One region of the Zoogloea sp. GDB6 genome, then DNA from elsewhere that is predicted to be linked to it. Evidence: riboswitches for the same ligand, from Rfam matches in the RefSeq annotation. Region 1 holds a riboswitch; the other holds the start of a gene.
The links. Region 1 has a riboswitch for S-adenosylhomocysteine ahead of ahcY (adenosylhomocysteinase). Riboswitches for the same ligand answer to the same signal wherever they lie in the genome.

Region 1 (5,440 bases):
GGCTACTTCGGCATCCGCGAAAGCGAGATCCGCCCGCGCATCCCCGAGCTGCTGGCCTTTGCCGGCCTGGAGGGCAAGGACAACGCACGCATCCAGTCCTTGTCCGGCGGCATGAAGCGGCGCCTCACGCTGGCCCGCGCGCTGGTCAACAAACCCGAGCTGCTGATCCTCGACGAGCCCACCACCGGCCTCGACCCCCAGGCCCGCCACCTGATCTGGGAACGCCTGCGCCGCCTCACCGCAGAAGGCACGACGATCCTGCTGACCACCCACTTCATGGACGAGGCCGAACGTCTCGCCCACCGGCTGGCCATCCTCGACGCCGGGCGCCTCCTCGCCCAGGGCAGCCCGCGGGAGGTCATCGCCGCCCACATCGAACCGCAGGTAGTGGAAGTCTTCGGTGAATGGACCGGCAACGGCCAGTCCGCCGGCCCCGAATCCGGTGCCGCCGCATGGGCCACCCGCCATGCAGCCAGCTTCAGCAAGCGCTGCGAGATCAGCGGCGAAACCGCCTTCTGCTATACCGACGACGCAGCCCCGCTGCTGGCCCACCTGGCCCATCAGCCCGGCCTGCGCACCCTCCACCGCCCGGCCAACCTGGAGGACGTGTTCCTCAAGCTCACCGGCCGCGAACTGCGCGACTGAACGCCCATGGATAAACCGTCCGCCCGCCGCGGCCACTTTGCTCCGCCACGCCTGTCCCTGCGCTTCGCCGCGGTGTGGCGGCGCAACTTCCTGGTCTGGAAGAAGCTGGCCCTGCCGTCCGTCGTCGGCAACCTGGCCGACCCGGTGATCTACATGCTGGGCCTCGGCTACGGCCTCGGCATGCTGGTGCCGCAGGTCGAGGGCGTGTCCTACATCGCCTTCCTGGCCGGCGGCACCCTGTGCTATTCCACGATGAACGCGGCCACCTTCGAGGTGCTGTACTCCGGCTTCTCGCGCATGCACGTGCAGAAGACCTGGGAGGCCATCATGAACGCCCCGATCGCCCTCGACGACATCGTCGCCGCCGAGCTGGTGTGGGCCGCCAGCAAGGCCACGCTGGCCGGCACGGCGATCCTCGCGGTGATCGCCGCCTTCGGCTTCACCGCCTCGCCGCTGGCGCTGGCAGCGATCCCGGTGATCTTCCTCACCGGCCTGTGCTTCGCCGCCCTCGGACTGATCATGACCGCCGTGGCGCCGAGCTACGACTTCTTCATGTACTACTTCACCCTCTTCATCACGCCGATGACGCTGCTGTCCGGCGTGTTCTTCCCGCAGAGCCAGCTGCCCGACGCGGTACGCCACATCGCCGACGCACTGCCCCTGAGCCATGCGGTCAGCCTCGCCCGCCCGCTGCTGCTCGGCCAGGTGCCGCAGAACATCGCGCTGCACGCCGGCGTGCTGGCCGCCGTCACCGTCGCGGCCTTCTGGCTGGCCCTGGCGCTGACGCGCCGCCGGCTGCTGAAATGAGAACCCCATGAGCACCACCGACGACACCCTGCTGGTCCTCACCAACCTGCCCGACGCCGCCGCAGCCAATACCCTCGCCGCGCTGCTGATCGAACGCCGCCTGGCCGCCTGCGTGAACATCCTGGCCCCGTGCACCTCGGTCTATCGCTGGCAGGGTGCCGTCGAAACGGCCAGCGAAGTGCCGCTGCTGATCAAGACCACCCGCGCCCGCTACGTCGAACTGCAGGCCGCGGTGCAGGAAGCCCATCCCTACGAACTTCCCGAGCTGATCGCAGTCCCTGTCACTGACGGTCTGCCCGGCTACCTGGCCTGGGTCGCCGCCGAAACGCAGGCGGCCACCTGAACGCCTCTGGCGCCTTCTACAGCCCGAGCGCCATTTCTTGATCCATTCGCGGGGCGGCCCGGCCGTGCTGCCCCTACACTGCCGGCCATGATCCGAATCCGTACCTTCCTGCTGCCCCTGCTGCTCTTCATTCTGTCCCTGCTCGGCAGCCTCGCCCACGCCGCCGAAGAGCCGCTGCCGGTCGAACAGGCCTTCCGCGTCTCCGCCCGCGCGGTGGACGACCACACCGTCGAAGTACGCTTCCAGATCGCCGACGGTTACTACCTGTATCGCCACCGCTTCAAGTTTCAGGCCGAAGGCGTGACCTTCGGCGAACCCGCCATCCCGCCCGGCAAGCCGAAGAAAGACGATGCCTTCGGGCAGGTGGAGATCTACCGCCACGAACTGGTCGTCCCGGTGCCCATCGTCGCCGGCAAGCCGCCCTTCGAGCTGGAAGTCAGCAGCCAGGGCTGCGCCGACATGGGCATCTGCTACCCGCCGCAGAAGCAGAGCTTCACCATCGCCGCAGCCGGCGCCGACGGCGGATCCGGCGGCTTCCTGGCCCGTGCGCTGGGCAAGGCCGAAACGCCCGCCGCCAGCGCAGCGCCGGCCTCGGCCGCTCCTGTGGCCGACAGCAGCCACGACGAATCCGGCCGCATCGCCCGCCTGCTGTCCGGCGGCAGCACCGCCACCATCCTGCTCAGCTTCTTCGGCTTCGGCCTGCTGCTGGCGCTGACGCCCTGCGTGTTCCCGATGATCCCGATCCTGTCCGGCATCATCGTCGGCCATGGCCATGCGATCACCAAGGGCCGCGCCTTCGGCCTGTCCAGCCTGTACGTGCTCGGCATGGCCCTCACCTACGCGGCCGCTGGCGTCGCCGCCGGGCTATCCGGCACGCTGCTGTCCGCCGCACTGCAAAACCCCTGGGTACTCGGCGCCTTCTCGCTGATCTTCATCGTGCTGGCCGGCTCCATGTTCGGCTTCTACGAACTGCAGCTCCCCATCGCGCTGCAGAGCCGCCTGTCCGACACCGTCAACCATCAGGGCGGCTCGCCCGGCGGCATCCTGCTGATGGGCGCCCTGTCCGCGCTGATCGTCGGCCCCTGCGTCGCCGCACCGCTGGCCGGCGCCCTGCTCTACATCGCCAAGACCGGCAACGCCGCGCTCGGCGGCGCCGCACTGTTCATCATGGCCCTCGGCATGGGTGCCCCGCTGCTGCTCGTCGGCGTACTGGCGCGCAGCGCGCTGCCCAAGCCCGGCCCGTGGATGGAAGGGGTCAAGCGCGCCTTCGGCGTGATGCTGCTGGGCGTCGCCATCTGGCTGGTCACGCCGGTGCTGCCGAGCGTCGTGCCGATGCTGGCCTGGGCCGGCCTGCTGGTGTTCTCGGCGATCTACCTGCACGCCCTTGATCCGCTGCCGCCCCATGCCAGCGGCTGGCAGCGTTTCTGGAAGGGTTTCGGCGTGCTCGCGCTGCTCGCCGGTGCGGCGCTGTTCATCGGCGCGATGGCCGGCTCCCGCGACCCGCTGCAGCCCCTCGCGATCCTGCGTGCCCAGGCCGCCGGAGCGCCCGCCGCAGCCGAAACCAGGTTCCAGCGCGTCGCCTCGGTGGAAGAGCTCGACCAAGTCATCAAGACCTCCACCCGCCCGGTGATGCTCGACTTCTATGCGGACTGGTGCATCTCCTGCAAGGAGATGGAGCGCTTCACCTTCGCCGACCCGGCCATCGCCAAACGCCTGGCCGGCTTCCAGCTCGTGCAGGCCGACGTCACCGCCAACAACGATGCCGACAAAGCCCTGCTCAAGCGCTTCAATCTGTTCGGCCCGCCCGGCATCATCTTCTTCAAGGCGGGCGGAGAAGAACGCCAGGATCTGCGCGTGGTCGGCTTCCAGGAAGCGGAGGTCTTTGGCAAGGTCCTCGACGCAGCGCTGTAGGAGCGCGGCAAAATTCTCAAGAAAATCAGCGTCGATCCGCTATAATCGCCCCCCTGAATCGAGGAGCGCTGCAAGACCGCCGGGTGCAAGGCCCGCCGTCCCAGGCTCGATGTCGGTGCCGCGAGGCTTTTCTCCGCGTCACCCGCAACCGCGCTCACCCGTCCATGCTTGTTTGCAAACCCGTGCCGGGCACGGGGAGACGCGGTGAGCCATCATCCCGAGCCACGCGTAGTCCCTTCCCGGCCACATGTTCGAGGAGTTCTCATGAACGCTGTGGCTGAAAAGTTCACCGATTTCGTTATTGCCGACCTGTCCCTGGCCGACTGGGGTCGCAAGGAAATCCGCATCGCCGAAACCGAAATGCCCGGCCTGATGGCCATCCGCGAGGAATTCGCCGCCAAGCAGCCGCTGAAGGGCGCGCGCATCACCGGCTCCCTGCACATGACCATCCAGACCGCGGTGCTGATCGAGACGCTGACCGCTCTCGGCGCCGAAGTGCGCTGGGCCTCGTGCAACATCTTCTCGACCCAGGACCACGCCGCCGCCGCGATCGCCGAAAAGGGCATCCCGGTGTTCGCCGTGAAGGGCGAATCCCTCACCGACTACTGGGACTACACCCACCGCATCTTCGAGTGGGCCGACGGCGGCTACAGCAACATGATCCTCGACGACGGCGGCGACGCGACGCTGCTGCTGCACCTGGGCGCCCGCGCCGAGCAGGATCTGTCGGTGCTGGACAACCCGGACAGCGAGGAAGCCGTGGTGCTGTTCGCCTCCATCAAGGCCAAGTTGCAACAGGATCCGACCTGGTACTCCACCCGCCTGGCGCAGGTGAAGGGCGTCACCGAGGAAACCACCACCGGCGTGCACCGCCTGTACCAGATGCACGCCAAGGGCGAGCTGAAGTTCCCGGCCATCAACGTCAATGACTCGGTCACCAAGTCCAAGTTCGACAACCTCTACGGCTGCCGCGAATCCCTGGTGGACGGCATCAAGCGCGCCACCGACGTGATGATCGCCGGCAAGATCGGCGTGGTGCTCGGCTACGGCGATGTGGGCAAGGGCTGTGCACAATCCCTGCGCGGCCTCGGCGCCACCGTGTGGGTCACCGAAATCGACCCGATCTGCGCGCTGCAGGCAGCGATGGAAGGCTTCCGCGTGGTCACGATGGAAGACGCCGCCTCCATGGGCGACATCTTCGTCACCACCACCGGCAACGTGGGCGTGATCACCCACGACCACATGAAGGCGATGAAGAACAACGCCATCGTCTGCAACATCGGCCACTTCGACTCCGAGATCGAAGTCGCCAGCCTGCGCCAGTACGAGTGGGAGAACATCAAGCCCCAGGTCGATCACATCATCTTCCCGGACGGCAAGCGCATCATCCTGCTGGCCGAAGGCCGCCTGGTTAACCTCGGCTGCGCCACCGGCCACCCGAGCTTCGTGATGAGCAACTCCTTCGCCAACCAGACCCTGGCCCAGATCGAGCTGTTCACCAAGCTCGAGCAGTACCCGGTCGGCGTCTACGTGCTGCCCAAGCATCTCGACGAGATGGTGGCCCGCCTGCACCTGAAGAAGATCGGTGCCAATCTCACCGTGCTCTCCCAGGCCCAGGCCGACTACATCGGCGTGCCCGTCGCCGGCCCCTACAAGGCCGAGCACTACCGCTACTAAGAGCTGGCCCCTGCCCGCCGACGCCCATGCGCCGGCGGGCCCACGAGGAAAATCCCG
Region 2 (5,440 bases), 1.2 Mb from region 1:
TGCGCCGGTGGCCCACTGGGTGTGGGAGCCGGGCGGCTGGCTGGCGAAGCTGGGGGCGCTCGATTACGCCGGCGGCACCGTGGTGCACATCAACGCGGGCGTGGCCGGCCTTGTCTGTGCACTGGTGCTGGGGCCGCGGGACGGTTTCGGCCGGCAGGCCATGACGCCCTACAACCTGGCCCTGACGCTGACTGGCGCGGCCTTGCTGTGGGTCGGCTGGTTCGGCTTCAACGCCGGTTCGGCGCTGGCTGCGGACAGCCGGGCTGGCATGGCGATGCTGGTCACCCAGCTGGCGGCGGCGACTGCTGCGGTGTCCTGGATGGGCGCCGAGTGGCTGATGCGCGGCCGGCCGAGTGCCCTCGGCTTGGTGTCCGGTGCAGTCGGCGGGCTGGTCGCGGTGACGCCGGCCTCCGGCTATGTCACGCCGCAGGCGGCGCTGCTGATCGGCTTCGTTGCCGGTGTCGGCTGCTACCTGGGTGCCACCGCGCTGAAACGCATGCTCGGCTACGACGATGCGCTGGACGCCTTCGGCATCCACGGGGTCGGCGGCATTCTCGGTGCGTTGCTGACCGGCTGGCTGGCCTCACCGGCCATCGGCGGTGTGCGGGGCAACCTGCTGGCCCAGCTGGCGGGCATTGCCGCCACCCTGGTTTATAGCGGCGGTGCCACCTTTTGCGTGCTGCAGCTCATCGACCGCCTGGTGGGCCTGCGGGTGGACGAGCGTACCGAGGCGGAAGGCCTCGACCTCGTCGAGCATGGTGAAACCATCAGCCACGCCTGATCAACTGATTTTCAACGGAACCGGAAAGGAATCGCTATGGAGTCCGATACCGTCATTTACGGCCTGATGGGCCGCATCCACCTGCTGATGCGCAGGGTCAGCAACCGTATCACCGATGTGGAATACATGCGGGTGAACAAGGACTACGCGCGGGAGATCGTGCGCCTGGCCGGGGAGGCCGGCAATGCCGAATTGACCGACCTGGCTGAGCGGCTGACAGCCGCCATGGAGCTGGAAGAGAGATCGGTCGATGGCGACGCGGCCAATGATCGGGTGGCCCGGGGTCTCCTCGAGCGGCTGCGCTCATCGCGCCCCAACTCCACCCACCCGACCGAGCGTTACGTCGGCTCCCTGCGCTGAGGCGGCGGGATGACGTGGGCCTGTTCGTCCGTATCCAGTTCCTCGATCCACTCCAGCTGCCGTTCGAGCACTTCGACGGTGGCTTCGGAAGGGTCGTTGCGACGGGCCCGCAAGCGGCTGCGCAGCTCGTCAAGCGGCGCCGTGCAGGCGAGAATCGCGAAATCGGCGCCATGCCGCTGGGCCAGTTCGGCGAAGGATCTGCGCTCGTCACGCTGGAGGAAGGCCGCGTCGACGATTACCGACCAGCCGGCATCCAGTATTTGGCCGGCCACTTCGGTCAGGCGCGCATAGGTGCGGCGGGTCGCTTCCGGTGTATAGATGCCGCCGGCCACGCAGGAACGGCTGCTGGCCAGCGGCGGTAGTCCGTACAGGCGCTTGCGTTCCACGTCGGAGCGCAGGCGCAGCGTGGCGGCGTGGGGGTCGGCGCGCAGCAACTCGGCGCTGAGGCTGCTCTTTCCGGAGCCGGACAGGCCGTGGGTGATCACCAGTCGCGGACGCGTAGGTGCAGTCAGGCGTGCGGCCTGGGCCAGGTAGTCATCGGTGGTGTCCGGCTGGCCGGCGAAAGCGGCCACCTTGGCGCGGACCATTGCCTTGTACACCGCGTAGAAGCGCAGCACCGGCACGGCGTCGAAATCGCCGGACTCGGTCAGCCATTCATTGAGCAGCCAGACGGCCAGGTCGGGCCGGCGGTGGTCGAGCAGGTCCACATAGGTGAAGGCCAGCTCGGAGGCCACGTCGATCCAGCGGAAGTCGTCATTGAATTCGATGCAGTCGAAAGGGATCACCTCGCCGTGCAGCAGCACCAGGTTGCCCAGGTGCAGGTCGCCATGGCATTCGCGGATGCCGCCGGCGGCCTTGCGGGCCGCCATCCGTGGGGCGATGCGCGCAAACTCGGCCTCGGTCCACGCTTCCAGGCGCTCGAGGCGTGGCGCCGCATCCGGCCGCAAGCCGCGGATGGCGGTGAAGTTGTCGATGGCCGGCGTGCGGATCTGCTCCGGTTCGCCGAAGCGGCTGGCGGCGGGGGCCGTTGCTGCGGCGCGGTGGAAGGCATGCACGACGCGGGCGAGGGCCGACAGGTGCGTCGGCGTCAGCGCGCCGCGGGCACAGACGTGGTCGAGGCGCTGGCTCTCGGCGAAGCGGCGCATCTTGACCGCCCATTCCCCGCTGTCACCGACCGCCTCCAGGCCCAGGTAGAGCTCGGGCGCGAAGCGTCGGTTGAGGCGCAGCTCCTCCTGGCAGAAGAAGTGCCGGCGCGCCGCGGAACCGTAGTCGAGGAAGGGCAGGGTGATCGGCTTCTTCAGCTTCCATGCGAAGCCGTCGGCCAGCAGCAGCCAGGAGATATGGGTTTCGACGAGCTCTGCGCCGAGCTGGGCGCGGAAGGCTTCGAGCCAGGGCGGGAGTGGGGCGGACATGACGTCATTATCCTCCCGTCGCATTAGGCCGAGCGTTCAAAAGTGTCCGCTGCATCCCTGCATTGGGCCGTGTTATCGTCGCGGCCCCCGCTGCTGGAGCTGCCGCCATGACTGCGTTTGTCGATCCCTTCACCTCTCGTCCCGCCGACCTTGCCGAGGCCGAGGCGCAGATTGCCGCTATCCGTGGCCTGCTGGACGCGGCCGGGCTGGCACATCGCAATCCGCCACCAGCGCCGACCACCTGCTGCGGACGTGGCTGCAACGGCTGCGTGTGGGAAGGCTTCTACGCGGCTCTCGGCTGGTGGCGGGATGACGCCCGCGAATTGCTCGCCGCGGTCGACGCCTGAACGCTGCCCGATCTTGGCAGATGGACTGAAAACCCCGTAAAATCCGCCCCTTGCCGAGGAGCGTTGCGACCTGCGAAACCCGTGGGCCAGGCTCGGCAATCATCAACGGCGCTCGCAAACCTTCCAGCCGGGTTTGCCGCGCTGTTCGCTTTTGTGCCGCTGCAGCGCGCGTCCCTCCCGGCTGACAAATCCGTACCGAGGTAGATCCATGCAAGCCGACCGCACCGCCGAACTCCAGTCCGCCCTGACCCATCGCATCCTGATCCTCGACGGGGCGATGGGCACGATGATCCAGCAGCACAAGCTCGGTGAGGCCGACTACCGCGGCCAGCGCTTCGCCGATCATCCCAAGGACCTGAAGGGCAATAACGACCTGCTGGTGCTGACCCGCCCGGACGTGGTCGGCGGCATCCACCGGGCCTACCTGGAGGCCGGCGCGGACATCATCGAGACCTGCACCTTCAACGCCACCCGCGTGTCCCAGGCCGAGTACGGGCTGGGCGACGTGGCCTACGAGCTGAACGTGGAGGGCGCCCGCCTGGTGCGTGAGCTGTGTGACGAATTCACCGCCGCCAACCCGGCCAAGCCGCGCTTCTGCGCCGGCGTGGTCGGCCCCACGTCGCGCACCCTGTCGATCTCGCCGGACGTGAACGATCCGGGCTTCCGCAACATCAGCTTCGATGCGCTGGTCGATGACTACTACGACTCGGCCAAGGGCCTGCTCGAGGGCGGCGCCGACATCCTGCTGATCGAGACTATCTTCGATACGCTCAACGCCAAGGCGGCGGTGTTCGCCGTCGAGAAGCTGTTCGCCGACATCAAGCAGCGTGTGCCGGTGATGATCTCCGGCACCATCACCGACGCCTCTGGTCGCACCCTGTCCGGTCAGACCGCCGAGGCCTTCTGGAACTCTCTCAGCCACGCCCAGCCGATCAGCTTCGGCCTCAACTGCGCGCTGGGCGCCAAGGAGCTGCGCCAGTACGTGGATGAACTGTCCACTGTCTGCGACACCTTCGTCTCCGCCCACCCCAACGCCGGCCTGCCCAATCCGCTGTCGCCCACCGGCTACGACGAGACGCCGGAGCAGTTGGCCTCCGAGATCGTCGAATGGGCCCGCTCCGGCCTGGTGAACATCGTCGGCGGCTGCTGCGGCACCTCGCCGGCGCACATCAAGGCGATTGCCGAGGCGGTCGCGCTGGTCACCCCGCGCAGCATCCCGCACATCGAGAAGAAGCTGCGCCTGTCGGGCCTGGAGCCCTTCAACGTCGGTCCGGAATCGCTGTTCGTGAACGTCGGCGAGCGCACCAACGTCACCGGCTCCCGCGCCTTCGCCCGCATGATTCTCGAAGGTCGCTTCGACGACGCGCTGGCGGTGGCCCGCCAGCAGGTTGAAAACGGCGCCCAGGTCATCGACATCAACATGGACGAGGCCATGCTCGATTCGCTGGCCGCGATGGAGAAGTTCCTCAAGCTGATCGCCTCCGAGCCGGACATCTCCCGCGTGCCGATCATGCTCGACTCCTCCAAGTGGAGCGTCATCGAGGCCGGCCTGAAGTGCATCCAGGGCAAGGGCGTGGTCAACTCCATCTCCATGAAGGAGGGCGAGGCCGAGTTCCTGCGCCAGGCGCGCCTGTGCCGCCAGTACGGCGCGGCGGTGATCGTGATGGCCTTTGACGAGAAGGGCCAGGCCGACACCTTCGCCCGCAAGACCGAGATCTGCGCCAAGGCCTACGAACTGCTGACCGGCATTGGTTTCCCGCCGGAAGACATCATCTTCGACCCGAACATCTTTGCCATCGCCACCGGCATCGAGGAGCACGACAACTACGCGGTGGACTTCATCCAGGCCGTGGCGTGGATCCGGGAGCATCTGCCCTACGCCAAGATCAGCGGTGGCGTTTCCAACGTGAGCTTCAGCTTCCGCGGCAACGACCCGGTGCGCGAGGCGATCCATACGGTGTTCCTGTACCACGCCATCAAGGCCGGCATGAGCATGGGCATCGTCAATGCCGGCATGCTCGGCGTCTACGACGATCTGGAGGCGGAGCTGCGCGCCAAGGTCGAGGACGTGGTGCTCAATCGCCATCCGGGCGCCGGCGAGGCGCTGGTTGAGTTCGCGCAGACCGTCAAGGAAGGCAAGGCCAAGGATTCCGGCCCCGACCTGTCGTGGCGCGAGCAGCCTGTCGAGGCGCGCCTGTCCCATGCGCTGGTGAAGGGCATCACCGACTTCGTCGTTGCCGATACCGAGGAAGTGCGCGCCAAGCTGGCTGCCGAAGGTAAGCCGCCCCTCGCAGTGATCGAAGGCCCGTTGATGGTCGGCATGAACGTGGTCGGCGACCTGTTCGGAGCCGGCAAGATGTTCCTGCCCCAGGTGGTCAAGTCGGCCCGCGTGATGAAGCAGGCGGTGGCCCACCTGATCCCCTACATCGAAGAGGAAAAGGCCCGTACCGGCGCCCGCAGTAAGGGCAAGATCGTCATCGCCACCGTGAAGGGCGACGTGCACGACATCGGCAAGAACATCGTCGGCGTGGTGCTCGGCT

Region 2: linked by a shared signal. The riboswitch ahead of metH (methionine synthase) and the one ahead of ahcY (adenosylhomocysteinase) in region 1 are both predicted to bind S-adenosylhomocysteine.

What each region holds. Positions count from the first base shown of each region.
Region 1 is NZ_CM161497.1:217,661-223,100, reverse strand. It holds gene AC1PQG_RS01010 (ATP-binding cassette domain-containing protein) at 1-645, shown strand, start outside; gene AC1PQG_RS01005 (ABC transporter permease) at 652-1,452, shown strand; gene cutA (divalent-cation tolerance protein CutA) at 1,460-1,795, shown strand; gene dsbD (protein-disulfide reductase DsbD) at 1,883-3,706, shown strand; S-adenosyl-L-homocysteine riboswitch at 3,761-3,869, shown strand; gene ahcY (adenosylhomocysteinase) at 3,971-5,383, shown strand; gene metF (methylenetetrahydrofolate reductase [NAD(P)H]) at 5,440-5,440, shown strand, end outside.
Region 2 is NZ_CM161497.1:4,774,269-4,779,708, reverse strand. It holds gene AC1PQG_RS21850 (ammonium transporter) at 1-781, shown strand, start outside; gene AC1PQG_RS21845 (hypothetical protein) at 818-1,141, shown strand; gene AC1PQG_RS21840 (bifunctional aminoglycoside phosphotransferase/ATP-binding protein) at 1,120-2,553, opposite strand; gene AC1PQG_RS21835 (oxidoreductase-like domain-containing protein) at 2,661-2,900, shown strand; S-adenosyl-L-homocysteine riboswitch at 2,950-3,021, shown strand; gene metH (methionine synthase) at 3,109-5,440, shown strand, end outside.